Regions from separate parts of the Microbacterium sp. 01T413_2 genome, predicted to be linked through region 2. Evidence: riboswitches for the same ligand, from Rfam matches in the RefSeq annotation. Region 2 holds a riboswitch; the other holds the start of a gene.
The links. Region 2 has a riboswitch for FMN ahead of AC1DMN_RS14180 (6,7-dimethyl-8-ribityllumazine synthase). Riboswitches for the same ligand answer to the same signal wherever they lie in the genome.

Region 1: linked by a shared signal. The riboswitch ahead of ribD (bifunctional diaminohydroxyphosphoribosylaminopyrimidine deaminase/5-amino-6-(5-phosphoribosylamino)uracil reductase RibD) and the one ahead of AC1DMN_RS14180 (6,7-dimethyl-8-ribityllumazine synthase) in region 2 are both predicted to bind FMN.

Annotation. Positions count from the first base shown of each region.
Region 1 covers NZ_JBFTQL010000008.1:57,970-65,439, forward strand. Annotated here, with positions in the region: gene AC1DMN_RS06735 (endonuclease domain-containing protein) at 1-34, opposite strand, end outside; gene AC1DMN_RS06740 (GNAT family N-acetyltransferase) at 284-853, shown strand; gene AC1DMN_RS06745 (Fpg/Nei family DNA glycosylase) at 933-1,808, shown strand; FMN riboswitch at 1,890-2,039, shown strand; gene ribD (bifunctional diaminohydroxyphosphoribosylaminopyrimidine deaminase/5-amino-6-(5-phosphoribosylamino)uracil reductase RibD) at 2,093-3,205, shown strand; gene AC1DMN_RS06755 (riboflavin synthase) at 3,205-3,885, shown strand; gene ribA (GTP cyclohydrolase II) at 3,882-5,171, shown strand; gene ribH (6,7-dimethyl-8-ribityllumazine synthase) at 5,168-5,641, shown strand; gene AC1DMN_RS06770 (Fe-S protein) at 5,755-6,111, shown strand; gene AC1DMN_RS06775 (hypothetical protein) at 6,266-7,300, shown strand; gene AC1DMN_RS06780 (RNA polymerase sigma factor) at 7,327-7,470, shown strand, end outside.
Region 2 covers NZ_JBFTQL010000028.1:390-7,859, reverse strand. Annotated here, with positions in the region: gene AC1DMN_RS14190 (FMN reductase) at 1-528, shown strand, start outside; gene AC1DMN_RS14185 (FAD-binding oxidoreductase) at 596-1,948, shown strand; partial or broken gene AC1DMN_RS14180 (6,7-dimethyl-8-ribityllumazine synthase) at 2,043-2,483, opposite strand; FMN riboswitch at 2,491-2,635, opposite strand; gene AC1DMN_RS14175 (response regulator) at 2,755-3,447, opposite strand; gene AC1DMN_RS14170 (ATP-binding protein) at 3,444-4,739, opposite strand; gene AC1DMN_RS14165 (cation:dicarboxylate symporter family transporter) at 4,920-6,368, shown strand; partial or broken gene AC1DMN_RS14160 (SRPBCC family protein) at 6,479-6,964, shown strand; partial or broken gene AC1DMN_RS14155 (aggregation-promoting factor C-terminal-like domain-containing protein) at 6,975-7,470, opposite strand, start outside.

The DNA.
Region 1 (7,470 bases), on a different contig from region 2:
GCAGTTCGAAGGTCCTGAATCGCTGGTCGATCATCCCCCCGAGGGTGGCCGTTCGCGAGTTGCCATGGGCTCTCGCCGCCGGAATCTGTGAAGACTGCGGATTCTGCCGCGCCTGTGCAGGACGATGCGGACGGCGTCGCCAGTTCCGGGCTCGGGCACTCGCCGTTCCGAACTCAGTCGATCGCGCACCGGATGACCTCGTCGATCGGTTCTGCGGCGGGATCGACTGAGTTTCGCACGTACGTGGACGATCCGGGCCGGGCGGCGGGCCTAGGCTGAACCGATGGAACCGGTCGAGCTGCGCACACCTCGCCTGGTCCTGCGCGCCCCGACCTCCGCCGACGTCGAAGCGATCTCGGAGGCGTGCCAGGACCCGGAGATCCCGCGCTGGACCACTGTGCCGAGCCCCTACGGTCGCGCGGACGCCGAAGACTACGTCCGGCTCGTCGGTGAGTGGTGGGAGGACGGATCCCAGAAGGTGTGGGCGGCGTACGCCAACGGCACGCTGATCGCGTCGATCGGACTGCATCACATCGTCGAGCACCCGACGGGCGGCGACGCCGAGCTCGGCTACTGGGTGGCCGCGCCTGCGCGCGGACGCGGATACCTCACCGAGGCCGCTTGCGCCGTGATCGACTGGGGATTCGCCGAGCTGGGTCTCGCCCGAATCCGGTGGCGCGCCGTGGTCGGCAACGTGCCGTCGGCGCGGAGCGCCCGGGCGCTCGGGTTCCGCTACGAAGGCCTCCTGCGGCAGGGACTGCCGGGGCCGCGAGGCCGGGACGACGGATGGAGCGGCGCGCTGCTGCGCAGCGACGACCGCGCTCCCGTGGACTGGCCGATCGACCTCGGCTGAGCCCTCCCCTGAGCGCTTCGGCGGCCGTCATCCGGACCGCCCTGCCCCCGATGTCGCACGGGGGTGGCAGGATGATCCCATGCCGGAGATGCCTGAGGTGCAGGGGCTGGTCGACTTCCTCGCGGAGCGCGCGGTCGGGCTCACCATCACCCGCGCCTCGGTGTCGGCGATCGCGGCGCTGAAGACCTTCGACCCGCCCGTGACCGCACTGGCGGGGTCACGGATCGACGGTGCAGCACGCCACGGGAAATTCGTGGATCTGACGCTGAAGAGCGACACCGAACCGCACCTGCACCTCGTCTTCCACCTCGCCAAGGCCGGATGGCTGCGCTGGTACGACGCCCTCCCCACCACGCTGATCCGCCCGGGCAAGTCGCCGATCGCGTTGCGGATCGCGTTCGACGACGGCAGCGGCTTCGACCTCACCGAGGCGGGCACGAAGAAGTCCCTCGCCGTGTACGTCGTCCGCGATCCGGCCGATGTACCCGGCATCGCACGACTGGGGCCTGACCCGTTGGATCCGTCCTTCACCCGCGACGTGTTCGCGGCGCTGCTCGAGGGCCGGCGCACGCAGATCAAAGGTCTGCTTCGGGACCAGGCGGTGATCGGCGGCATCGGCAACGCCTACTCGGACGAGATCCTGCACGCCGCCAGGATGTCGCCCTACGCGCCCGCCGGCGGTCTAAACGAGGCAGAGGTCACCGGGCTGTACGACGCGATGCAGTCGACGTTGCGTGAGGCCGTGGCAGAGGCGAGCGGCAAGCCGCCAGCCGAACTCAAGGACGCGAAACGACGAGGGATGCAGGTGCACGCCCGCAGGGGGGAACCCTGCCCGGTGTGCGGCGACACGGTGCGCAGTGTGTTCTTCGCCGACCGATCGCTGGAGTACTGCCCCACCTGCCAGACCGGCGGCAAGGTGCTCGCGGACCGTCGGCTGTCGCGGCTGCTGAAGTGAGCCGGAACGACATGGGGCGTCACAGATGCATCCGCCGGAATGAAACCGGCATCCGCGCGTTGACTAAGCTGAGAGCAACACAACGTGCTCCGGGGTCGGTGAGAATCCGAACCGGCGGTGACAGTCCGCGAACCGAGGATCCGACACGGATCCGAGGCCGATCCGGTGCAATTCCGGGACCGACGGTGATGCGAGCGAAGGCTCGCGAGTCCGGATGAGAGGCAGCACGCACGATCGACGTGCGCCCCGACCCCGGTGATCTGGACCAGGATGAAGAAGGCGACATGACGGCGACAGCGGCGGAGCGGGCGGCGATGACGCACGCGCTCGAGATCGCGCGCCGCGGCCCGCGCGGGCTGAACCCGCAGGTCGGCGCCGTGATCCTCTCCCCCACCGGCGACGTGCTCGCCGAGGGCTGGCACCGTGGCGCGGGAACCCCGCACGCCGAGGTCGATGCGCTCTCGAAGCTCGCGCCGGCCGAGCTCCGCGGCGCGACCGCCGTGGTGACGCTCGAACCGTGCAATCACACCGGCCGCACCGGTCCGTGCGCCCAGGCACTCATCGACGCCGGCGTGGCCCGCGTCCTTTACGCGCTCGACGATCCTGGCGTGCGATCCGGCGGCGGCGCGGAGCGGATGCGCGCCGCCGGCCTCGACGTCGTCGCCGGTGAGCAGGCCGACGCCGCCGAGGCTCTGATCGGCGACTGGCTCACGGTGCAGCGCCTCGGCCGTCCGCATGTGACGGTGAAGTGGGCGCAGAGCCTGGACGGCCGCGCCGCCGCGGCGGACGGATCCAGCCAATGGATCACCGGCCCCGCGGCCCGCGCCGACGTGCACCGCCGTCGTGCCGCGGCCGACGCGATCATCGTGGGCACCGGCACGGTGCTGGCCGACGACCCTGCCCTCACCGCCCGCGACGGCGATGCCCTGCTCCCCCGCCAGCCCGTCCCCGTGGTCATCGGCGCGAGGGAGACTCCCGCCGAGGCCGCCGTGCGCCGCCATCCGCACGCGCCGCTGTTCTACACCGAGCACGACCTCACCGCGATCCTCGCGGATCTCCGCGATCGTGGGATCCAGCGCGTCTTCGTGGAAGGCGGGCCGACCCTGGCCAGTGCGTTCCTCGCCGAAGGGCTGATGGACGAGGTCCTGGCCTACCTGGCCCCCGTGCTGATCGGCGGACCGAAGCTGGCCCTCGGCGACATCGGCGTGTCCTCGATCGGTGAAGCCCGGCGCCTGGTCGTCGATGAGTGGCTGCCGCTCGGCCCGGATCTGCTGGCGATCGCCCGGCCGGCCGCCGCCCAGGCGGCCGCCGCCGAAAACGACGCGACGGTGAACGCCGTCCCCGCAGACGAGAACACCTCCCGGAACGAACCCTCCCGGAGCGAAGGAGAAGCCTGATGTTCACCGGAATCATCGAGGAGATCGGCGAGATCACTGCGATCACGCCCGCCGGCGACGGCTGGCGCCTGACCGTGCGCGCCCCGAAGGCCGCGTCCGACGCGGTGCACGGCGAGTCCATCGCCGTGAGCGGCGTGTGCCTCACCGTGGTCGGATCCACCTCCGACGCCTTCGACACCGACGTCATGAAGCAGACGCTCGATGTCGCCGCGATCGGCGGCGCGACGGTGGGCACGCGGGTGAACATCGAGAAGGCGATGCCGGTCGGCGCCCGCCTCGGCGGCCACATCGTGCAGGGCCACGTCGACGGCGTCGGTGAAGTGCTCGAGGTGCGGCCCGGTGCACAGTGGAGCGTGCTGCGCATCTCGCTGCCGCACGACCTCGCCCCGCTCGTCGTGGACAAGGGATCCATCTCGGTCGACGGCACATCGCTGACCGTGAGCGCAGTCAGCGAGCCCCCTTCGACAGGCTCAGGGACCGATTCAACCCCACAGGACTGGTTCGAGGTTTCGCTCATCCCCGAGACCCTCGCGGCGACCACGCTCGGATCCCGCGCCGTCGGCGACCGGGTGAACCTGGAGACCGACATCCTCGCCCGGCACGTCGAGCGGCTGCTCGCGTTCCGTGCCGCAGACGCCGGCGCCGACCGCGCCGCCACACCGGAAGGAGGCTCGCGATGAGCCTTTCCACGATCGCCGAGGCGCTGGAGTCGCTCCGCGCCGGCCGCCCCGTGCTCGTCGCGGATGACGAGAACCGCGAGAACGAAGGCGACGTCATCCTCTCGGCCGAGCTCGCGACCCCCGAGTGGATCGCATGGACCGTGCGCTGGACCTCCGGGTACCTGTGCGCACCCATGCCCGCCGACATCGCCGACGCGCTGAACCTGCCCCCGATGGTCGAGGCCAACGAGGACGCGCGCAGCACCGCGTACACGATCAGCGTCGACGCAGCCTCCGGCGTCACCACCGGCATCAGCGCCGCCGACCGTGCCCGCACTTTGAACGTGCTGGCCGACGCGGCGTCCCTGCCGAACGACCTCATCCGTCCGGGGCACGTGCTGCCCCTGCGTGCGGTCGACGGCGGGGTGCGCCAGCGCGGCGGACACACCGAGGCGGCCGTCGAGCTGATGCGGCTGGCCGGTCTGCGCCCGGTCGGCGCGATCGCTGAGGTCGTCGCCGAGGACGGCAGCATGATGCGTCTGCCCGGACTGATGGAGCTCGGCGAGCGCGACGGGATCCCCGTGATCACGATCGAGCAGCTGATCGCGCATCTCAACGAGGTCGACCCACGGGACGAGGCCGACTGCGTCGCCAACAACACCCGTCGCCGGGTGAGCCTGCGCGCCGACGCCACCGTGCCCACGACGCACGGCGTGTTCCGTTTCCTCGCCTACAAGGACCGCATCACCGGCACCGACCACATCGCGGTCGTCTCGGGCGAGCCGACGGAGACGGCGCTGGTGCGGGTGCACTCGGAGTGCCTGACGGGCGAGGCGTTCGGATCCCTCAAGTGCGAATGCGGCCCGCAGCTGGAGGCGGCCCTCGACGCGATCGAGCAGGAGGGTGGCATCGTCATCTACATGCGAGGCCACGAGGGACGCGGCATCGGCCTGATCAACAAGCTGCGCGCGTACGCCCTGCAGGAGGAGGGCCTCGACACGGTCGATGCCAACCTCGCGCTGGGCCTCCCCGCCGACGCCCGCGACTACGCCGCGGCGGCCGGGATCCTCACCGACCTCGGTGTGAGGAAGGTGCGCCTTCTGACGAACAACACGGACAAGGTCGCGCAGCTGCGCGAACTGGGGCTCGATGTCATCGAGCAGGTGCCGCTGATCGTCGGAGTCGGCCCCAACAACCACCAGTACCTCGAGACCAAGCGCGACCGCATGGGCCACATCATCGGCGAGTCCGAGCTCGCCGCCGCCCTGGCCGCCAATGGTGCGGAGAACGGAAGGGACGACGAATGAGCGGCGCAGGAGCACCCACCACCGGCGGAATCGACGCGACCGGGCTCAATGTCGTGATCGTCGCCGGCACCTGGCACGAGACGATCACGGACGGCCTCATCGCGGGTGCCCAGCGCGTGCTCGAGGAGACAGGGGCGAACCACCGTCTGGTGCGCGTCCCCGGCTCATTCGAACTGGCCGTGGCCGCGCAGGCCGCCTTCGCGGGCGGTGCGGACGCGGTGGTCGCGCTCGGCGTGATCATCCGCGGCGGCACCCCGCACTTCGAGTACGTCTCGGCGGCCACCACCGATGGCCTCACTCGGGTCGCGCTCGACGCCGGCAAGCCCGTCGGCTTCGGCGTGCTGACGCTGGACGATGAGCAGCAGGGTCTGGAGCGTGCCGGCCTCGAGGACTCGAAGGAGGACAAGGGCGCAGAGGCGGCCGACGCCGCCTTGCGCACCGCTCAGGTCATCCGGTCGTTGCGGGGCTGATCGCCGCGACACGGAACGCCCACGGCATCCACACTCGGACGACTGCTCTGGCTGAACGCGCGATGAGGTGCGCCTTCCTGGTGCCGGAGCGATCCCAGGCCTAGCCTGAGGTCATGGAAACCCTGCGCCACATCGTGCTGTTCGTCCATCTGATCGGCTTCGCGACGCTGTTCGGCGCATGGGCCGTGCAGGCCTTCGGCGGCAAGAAGCAGATGACCGGCCTGATGAACACCGGTCTCGCGATCGCCGGCGTCGCCGGGCTCGTGCTCGCCGCCCCGTGGGGACTGCCCGAGGGCGTGAGCATGAACTACGCCAAGATCGGCACCAAGCTCGTGATCCTGCTGATCATCGGCGCGTTGATCGGCATCGGCTCGGCCCGGCAGAAGCGCGGCCAGGCCGTCCCGCCGGCGATGTTCTGGCTCGTCGGCATCCTGACCGCCGCGAACGCCGGTATCGCCGCCATCTGGTGACGCCGCGCTGACCTCCTGACAGCCATCGAGAACGCGGGATCCGAGCCGTCGGGTCCCGCGTTCTCGCGTTTCCGGATCCGCGATGTCAGGATCCGGCCCGCGGACCAACCTCTACGGTGAGAGTCGAGAACGGCTCGGGAAGAGAGGGCTCCGCATGACCCGAATCGCGACGAAGCGTCACCGCCGCACGATCACCGTCCTCGCCGTCGCCGCGCTGGTCGCGCCGATCGCGGGGTGCGCGACGCCCCCCGCGAGCGCGACTGGACCGAAGCCCGCAGGCACGACCGCGACCGCACCGACATCGGATCTGCCTGCGAAGGACATCGCGCACTGGACGATGCCGATGGATCCCTATTCGACGGTGATGCTCGAGCACCTTTCGAACTACGCGGAGAACCGGCGTATGGAGACCTGCCTCAGCAAGGAGGGCTTCAGCTGGCCGATCCCCGTCGAGCCCACCGACGATGCGAGTTATCTCGTCTTCCCGAAGAACAAGTCGTCCTTCCCCGCGTTGACCATGGAGATCGCCAAGCAGTTCGGCTACACCGCGAACTACATGCCGGGAATTTGGCTCGAAGACGGTTACCAGAGCTTCACCAAGCTGAACCGGATCGCGGAATCCTCCCCCGGGTTCGAACCGGTGTTCCAAGCGTGCTTGGACGAGAGCCGCAAGACCTTCGACGTCATCAAGGTGTCCGATATCTCCAGAACTTCGGGGATGTGGATGTATGAGAACTCGAAGAAGGTGCCGCAGGATCCGGCGGTGCAGAAGGCGGCCGCGTCCTGGAAGGAGTGCATCGCGGCCGCCGGCTACGACGTCTCCCTCTCCGCGCCCGTCGGAGACGAGGGTGAGTGGATGCCGACGCAGAAGCTCGGCATCGAGCTCGGGTTCTTCGCGCCGCCGCCGTCAGAGTTTCCCACCAACGGACGCACGTACGGCGACACCGAGGTCGATCCCGACACTGCCGGTCCGCGCAAGACGACGCCGGCCGAGATCGAACTCGCCGTCGCCGACGCGACCTGCCGCGACTCCAGCGGCTGGACGAAGACCTACTACGACGCCCAGTGGGACGCCGAGGTCAGGGTCGTGCAGAAGCACGCGGACCAGCTGAAGATGATGAAGGCCGACATTGAGACGCTCACGGCCCAGGCCCGGCAGATCATCGCCGACAACCCGCCGCTGCACTGATCCGGATCCGACGGGAACTCCCAAACATGCACGCGAATCCTCCGGGCGCAGTTCCTCCGGGAACCCCGGCCGTCGCGCGTCGGGCCGCCTTCGAGGCGCTCTTCGCCGAGCACCACACAGCGGTGCTGCGCTATGTCGAACGACGCGTCGACGACCGCGAACACGCCAGA
Region 2 (7,470 bases):
GAGGTCAGCGTCGACGTGATCGAGCTGCGCGATCTCGCGCACGACATCACGAACAATCTGCTCACGGGGTTCGCGCCGCCGGCGCTGGACTCGGCGATCAACACGGTGATCTCGGCCGACGGCATCATCGCCGTGACGCCGATCTTCTCGACGAGTTACTCCGGTCTGTTCAAGTCGTTCATCGACGTGCTGGATCCGGATGCGCTCACCGGCAAGCCCGTCCTGATCGGCGCGAACGCGGGCACCGCACGGCACTCGCTCGCGATCGACTACGCGATCCGTCCGCTGTTCACCTACCTGCACGCCGAGCCGGTGCCCACCGGGGTGTTCGCGGCGTCGAGCGACTGGGGTGCGAAGGCCGACGAGGTCGCGCCGCTCAGCACGCGCGTCGAGCGCGGGGCGCGCGAGCTCGCCGAGGCGATGGCCCGCCGGGAGCCGGCGGCCGACAAGGATCCGTTCGACCCGGGCAACTACCTCGGCGAAGGCCGCTCCTTCGGTCATCTGCTCGGAGGCCTCGCGGGGGAGTAGGCCGGCTTCAGAGCATCGGGGCGTGACACCGCCGACGAATGTCCGTGGGACATCGTACGGTGGCGTCATGCCCCTTCTCACTGCGTTCGATGCCCTTCTCAGCGAGCTCGACGGCTCCCTCCTGCGCGCCGGAGACGATGGATTCGATGCGGCTCGTCGCCCATGGAACCTCTCGATAGACCAGCTTCCGGCCGCGGTGGCGACGCCTGCCGGTCTCGATGATCTGCGCAGGATCCTCGCCGCCGCGCGCGAGGCGGGAACGCCGATCGCCGTGCAGCCCAGCGGGCATGGCGCCTCCGGGGACCTGGCCGGGGCCGTGATCGTCCGGACGGCGGCGTTCGACCGGCTCGACATCGACCTCGAGGCCGGCGTCGTGGTGGTCGGCAGCGGCGTGCGCTGGGGTGCGGTGGTGGACGCCCTGGAAGGCACCGGCTGGGCGGCCCCCGCGGGCACGAGCCCCGTCGTCTCGGTCGCCGGGTACACGCTCGGCGGCGGACACTCCTGGTTCAGCCGCACCGCCGGACTCGGCTCCGACAACCTGCGCGCGGCGTGGGTGCTGCGGTCCGACGGCACGCACGAGCGCGTCGACGACGACAGCGACCGCGAGGCCATGTGGGCGCTCCGCGGCGCCGGCGGCGTGGTCGGCATCGTGACCGCGCTCGAGATCGACCTCGTTCGTGCTCCGGAGCAGTGGGGCGCCTCTCTGACGTTCGATGCGGCGGACTCCGCTGCCGTGATCCGCGCCGTGCGGGACCTCGCCGCGTCCGCGCCGGCGACGCTCAACGTGTTCACGAACTCGATGCGGATGCCGGATGCGCCGATGCTGCCCGAGGAGATCCGCGGAAAGAGCTTCGTGACGGTGCAGGCCCTGTCCTCCCATGGTGCGGCAGACGCGTTCCTGGAGGGCGTGCGCCGGGCCGGCGCCGTCCAGCGCGAGACCTCAGGCCCCACCTCGCCCGCCGCGCTCGCGGCGGCATCGGGTGAGCCGACGGATCCGACCGCGGGCCGGGGCGCCTCCCTCGCCCTCGACCGGCTCGACGATGCCACGATCGACGCGTTGGTGCAGTTCCGCCAGGCGCCCGAGCAGTCGCCGATCGTCGGAATCGATCTGCGCATGCTGGGGGGCGCCCTCGACGCACCACGGCGGTCCGGCTTCGCCTCTCTGGCCTCGGCGTCATGGCTTCTGCATGCGCTCGTGCCGAACTTCCCGGGCGCGCCGGCCGAGCCCGGCGACGCGAGCATCGCGGGCCTCCTCGAACTGCTCGCCCCGGTCGCGGCTGACCGGACGGTGCCGACCTTCCTCACGCCCGGTCAGACGCTCGAGCGGTGCGCCACGGCGGCCGACCTCGATCGGCTCCGGGCGATCCGAGCGAGCGCGGATCCTGACGGCGTGCTGCACAAGGGACGCCTGCCGCGCTGAGGTCCACTGTGCAGCGCAGCGGCGTCGGCCACGGCCGGGGCCTCGGCGCGCACGCCGACCCGCGTCGGGCCCCGGTGCGGGCGTCGAGCGGTCGTCAGTCGATCGCGGCGAGGCTCTGCACCGTGGCCGAGGCGGCCTCGGCGAGCTCACGGCCCTTCACGGAGAAGTGGCGACGGAAGTAGTCCTGGTGCTCGTCGTGCTCGTGGAAATTGTGCGGCGTGAGCACAGCGGAGAACACCGGGACGTCCGTTTCCAGTTGCACGCGCATGAGGGCGTCGACGACGGATCCGGCGACGAAATCGTGCCGGTAGATCCCGCCGTCCACGACGAGAGCGCTCGCGGCGATGCCCTGGTAGCGCCCTGTGCGTGCGAGACGCTTCGCGTGCAGGGGGATCTCGAACGCGCCGGGGACACGGAACACGTCGACCTCGTCGAAGCCCAGCTCCGCGAGACGTTCGACGAATGCGGAGACCGTCTGTTCGACGATCTCGGCGTGCCACTGCGCGGCGACGATGGCGATTCTGGGCATGGTGGACTGCTCCTTCTGTCCTCTCTCATCCGGACTGTGACCGTCGGCTCCGGAATCGCACCGGATCGGCGGTCCCCGCCATGGGGACCGTTCGCGGGCTCGCGCGGACATGCCGCGACACCGCCGGTGGGGACTTGCACCCCGCCCTGAGGACACGACGACGCTATCACCGCGGGACGCGCCACCAGGACCCCCGCATCTCCGCGGCAGGACCTGGCGGCCGGGACCTGGCCGGCCGCGGTCGCGGCTCGAATGCCGAGCGGCGATCCACCGGGCCTCAGCGCGGCGCGGTGGCGTCCCCGGCCAGGCGGTACGCCGTCTCGGGCCGGCCCGGCGTGCCGTAGCGCGGGGCGCGGATCGCGACCTGCTGCGCGACGAGGTGCTCCAGGTATCGGCGCGCAGTGACCCTGGAGACGCCGACGAGAGGTGCGGCCTCGCCGGCCGAGAGGTCGCCGTGCGCGCGCAGCACTGCGGTGACGGCGTGCAGCGTCTCGGCGGCGAGCCCCTTCGGCAGGGCGATCGTGCCGGTCGCTGGACCTCCGATGAGGGCGTCGATCTCCTCCTGGCTGGCGGCACCGGCGAGACCGGCCGCGCGTTCGTGACGATCGCGGAACTGCTGCAGACGCTCGCGGAAGACCGCGAACGGGAAGGGCTTGAGCAGGTACTGCGCCACACCGAGCGCCGACATCCGCCGCACAGCCTCGACATCACGCACGCTGGTCACGGCGATCACCTCGATCGCACTGCCGGCACCGCGGATGCGGCGCAGCACGTCGATGCCTGATCCGTCCGGCATCGTGAGATCCAGCAGGACCAGGTCGATCCGCCCCGCGTCCGCGGAGAGGGCGTTGAGCGCCGCCCGCACGCCGGTGCACTCTCCGACGACCTCGAACCCATCGAGCCGGGCGATGTAGGCCGCGTGGAGCTCGAGTGTGAGCGGGTCGTCGTCGACGAGCAGCACTCCGATCATGCGGTTCTCCCTTCACGTCCGATGCCGGGCAGCGTCACACGGAATGCCGTGGGCTCGGTGGAGAGCTCGACGCTTCCGCCCGCGGCCGTCACGATGTCCCGGACGAGAGCGAGCCCCACTCCGCGCCCCGAGCGCTCGCTGGGCTTGGTGGAGAAGCCGTGCTCGAAGATCCGTTCCCGGAGCTCGACCGGGATGCCGGGACCTCCGTCCGAGACGGTGATCGCGACGGCTCCGCCGTCGGCGGCGGCCACGTCGACACGCACCCAGCGGTCGGCGCCGGACTCCGCCTGAGACGCGGCGTCGAGGGCGTTGTCGATGAGATTGCCGACGAGGGCGACCGCGTCGACGGGGGTCAGATCCGCGCGCGGCGCCGCCGGATCCACGTGCACGTGCCAGCGCACGCCGCGCTCCTTCGCCTGCGAGGCCTTGCCCAGCAGGAGTGCGCCGAGCGTCGGATCCCCATCCCGCAGCGTCATCTGATCGATCACGGACTGGCTCTGCGCGGAGGTTTCCGACAGCAGGGCGATCGCCTCCTCGCGTCGGTCGAGTTCCAGGAGCGACAACGCCGTGTGCAGGCGGTTGCCGTGCTCGTGCGTCTGTGCGCGCAGCGCCTCGCCGAGTGTGCGCACCGACTCGTAGCCGGCCACCGCCTCCCGCACGTCGCGGGCGTCGAGATCGCCGGTGATGCGCCGTGTCGCGAGCCGCGCGAACACGGCGCCCAGCGCGCCGAGCGCGACGACGGCCAGGGTGAGGAGCAGGATCACCGGCAGGCGTCGCAGCAGGGCGCCGCCCAGCGACTCCACGGTCACCCCTGCCGACACCCAGCCGACGACCGTCCCTGCGGCGTCGCGGACGGGAGCGATGGTGCGCACGGACGGGCCGAGGGTTCCCGTGTACTGCTCGGTGAGGGCGCGGTCGTCGCGGGGGATCGTGCCGATGTAGTGCCCGCCGACCTGCGCCGGATCCGGGTGCGTGAGCCGCACGCCGTGTCCGTCCATGACGGTGATGAAGTCCAGCCCCGCGCCCGTGCGCACGGACTCGACGTAGCTGCGCAGGTCCGCCTCCGCGGCGGAACGGTCCGTCGCGGTCACGGCCGTTTCGATCTCCGGGGCGACGGAGAGCGCCCGCGCGATCGCGGCCGTGACGTGCTCGGCCTCCTGCCGTGCCGAGGTCTGCGCCTCCCAGGTGAGGAACGCGCCGATCGCCACGCCGATCAGCAGCACGGATCCGATCAGCAGCGCGAACACGCGCGAAGCCGCACTGCGCACGCCGCCGCGTCTTGTCGTCGCCATCGCCGATCCGGACCTCCTCAGACAGTATGCGCGAGTCGCGGCGCGCAGTGCGGCCTGCTCAGATTTCGCCCCGGTTTCAATACGAACAGAACTCGCCGCCGGGCGTCGTCGCTGCGCACCATGGTCGACACGGCCCGCCCGACGTGGTGCGGGCGTCCTGTTCACTCAGCGGAGGCGATGATGGCTCTCACCGAAGGTTTCAGACTCCCGCGGCACGACTGGCGCCGCGGCAAGAACTCCTGGGACAAGCACACCTGGCTCTACTTGTCCGTACTCGTGGCGGTCGGCCTCGGAATAGCGGTGGGACTCCTGTTCCCGCAGTTCGCACAGGGCCTCGAGCCCATCGGCAAGGGGTTCGTGAGCCTCATCAAGATGATGATCGCGCCGATCATCTTCTGCACGATCGTGATCGGCGTCGGATCGATCGCCAAGGCGGCGACGGTCGGCAAGATCGGCGGACTCGCGCTGATCTACTTCATGGTCATGTCGACCTTCGCCCTCGCGATCGGCCTGATCGTCGGCAACATCATCCACCCGGGTGAGGGTCTGCACATGGCCGGCGCGACCTACGAGGCGGCCACGACCGAGGCCAAGACGACGCAGGACTTCATCCTCGGCATCATCCCCGCCACGTTCTTCGGCGCCTTCACCGGCGAGAGCGTGCTGCAGGTGCTCTTCATCGCGCTCCTCGTCGGTTTCGCGCTGCAGGGGCTCGGGGATCGAGGCGCGCCCATCATGGGAGCGATCAAGCACCTGCAGACGCTCGTGTTCCGCGTGCTCGGAATGATCCTGTGGCTCGCCCCCCTCGGTGCGTTCGGCGCGATCGCGGCAGTGGTCGGCAAGACCGGCGTCGCGGCGATCTGGAGCCTCGGGATCCTCCTCGGCGCGTTCTACCTGACCTGCATCGTGTTCATCGTCGTGGTGCTCGGCGGGATCCTGAAGCTCGTCGCCGGGGTGAACATCTTCCAGCTGATGAAGTACCTCGGGCGTGAGTACCTGCTGATCGTCGGGACGTCCTCGTCGGAATCGGCACTGCCTCGGCTGATCGCGAAGATGGAGCATCTGGGTGTGGCCAAGCCCGTGGTGGGCATCACCGTGCCGACCGGCTACTCCTTCAACCTCGACGGCACCGCGATCTACCTGACCATGGCGTCACTGTTCATCGCGACCGGTCTGGGGCAGCCGATGTCCATCCCGGAGCAGATCGGCCTGCTCGTGTTCATGATCATCGCGAGCAAGGGCGCGGCCGGCGTCACCGGCGCCGGACTCGCGACCCTCGCCGGTGGCCTGCAGGCCTACCGTCCCGATCTCGTGAACGGGGTCGGAGTGATCGTGGGGATCGACCGTTTCATGTCTGAAGGGCGCGCGCTGACCAACTTCACGGGGAACGCCGTCGCCACGATCCTCATCGGCACCTGGACGAAGCAGATCGATGCGGAGCAGGTGCGTCAGGTGCTCTCCGGCGCACGGCCGTTCGACGAGTCGCTGCTGGACGGCGTGGGGCACGACGGGCAGCCGGCCGTGCAGGACGGAGCCGAGCCTGTCAGCACCGAGACGCTCGGGCACGCGGCGGTCGAGGAGATGGCCGCGAAGCAGCAGCGGGCGCGGGCCCGCGCCGAGCGCGGCTGACCCGAATCGGCGGGATCGAGCCGGGGCAGGGCGCGCAGACGACGGCTCCCCGCCTCGGCTCGTCGGCCGTTGCAGCCTCTCGTCGCGACCAGGGGCGATAGCGTCGGAGCATGCCCGTCGTCCAGGCCGTCGTCGTCGTCCCCATCCCGCCCGTGCTCGCGTACGCGGTTTCGCAGACCACAGGAGAGGTGCGGCGCCGCTGGGATGGCTTCATCCGCGCGCAGCACTTCCTTGATGGCGCGACGACGCCGGCCAAGGGCGTGCGCACGTTCACCCGGCAGCGATTCGGGCTGTCGATGATCACCCACTAAGTCTCGTACGCGCCGCCGACGAACGTCGGGATGGTGATGGAGAAGGGCCCGTGGTTCTTCCGCACGCTCGGTGCGGGGTGGCGCTTCGAACCCGTAGACGGAGGCACGCGCGCGGTCTGGAAATACAACTTCACCTGCCGCCCGACCTGGCTCGCACCGGTCGCGGAGCGGATCGGGACCGTCGTTCTCGGGTATGAGGTCCGCCGCAGGATCGCCGGCTTCGCGCGCGGCTGTGCGGATCCGGTCGTGCTCGAAGCCGCGGGTGCAACGCTCGCCGAGAGCTGAACCAGGCCGGTCAGTACCAGTTGTTCGACACCTCGTGCGCCCAGGCTCCGCAGGGGGATCCGTAGCGGTCCTGGATGTAGCTGAGGCCCCAGTCGATCTGGGTGTTCCCGTTGGTGCGCCAGTCCGCCCCCGCCGCCGCGAGCTTGTCAGCCGGGAGAGCCTGCGGGATCCCGTAGGCCCCGCTGTCCGGGTTCAGGGCATCCGCCCGCCAGCTCGACTCCTGCATCCACAGCCGGTACAGGCACGGGAACTGATCCTGGCCCCAGCCGTAATTGCCGAGCTGCCCGGCGGCATACGCCTGGGCTCCGGCCGGATCGACGTTCACGCCGTCACCGCCGAGCCCGTCCCAGCCTCCGCCGCTTCCGCCCCCGGACCCCGCGGCAGCGGCCGCTTCGGCGGCTGCGGCCTGCTCCCGTTCCTGCTCGGCGACCTGCTGGCCGATCCGATAGCGTCGCTCCACGTCGGCCGTGGTGTTCTTCAGGGCGGCCAGCTGCGAGTACAACGTG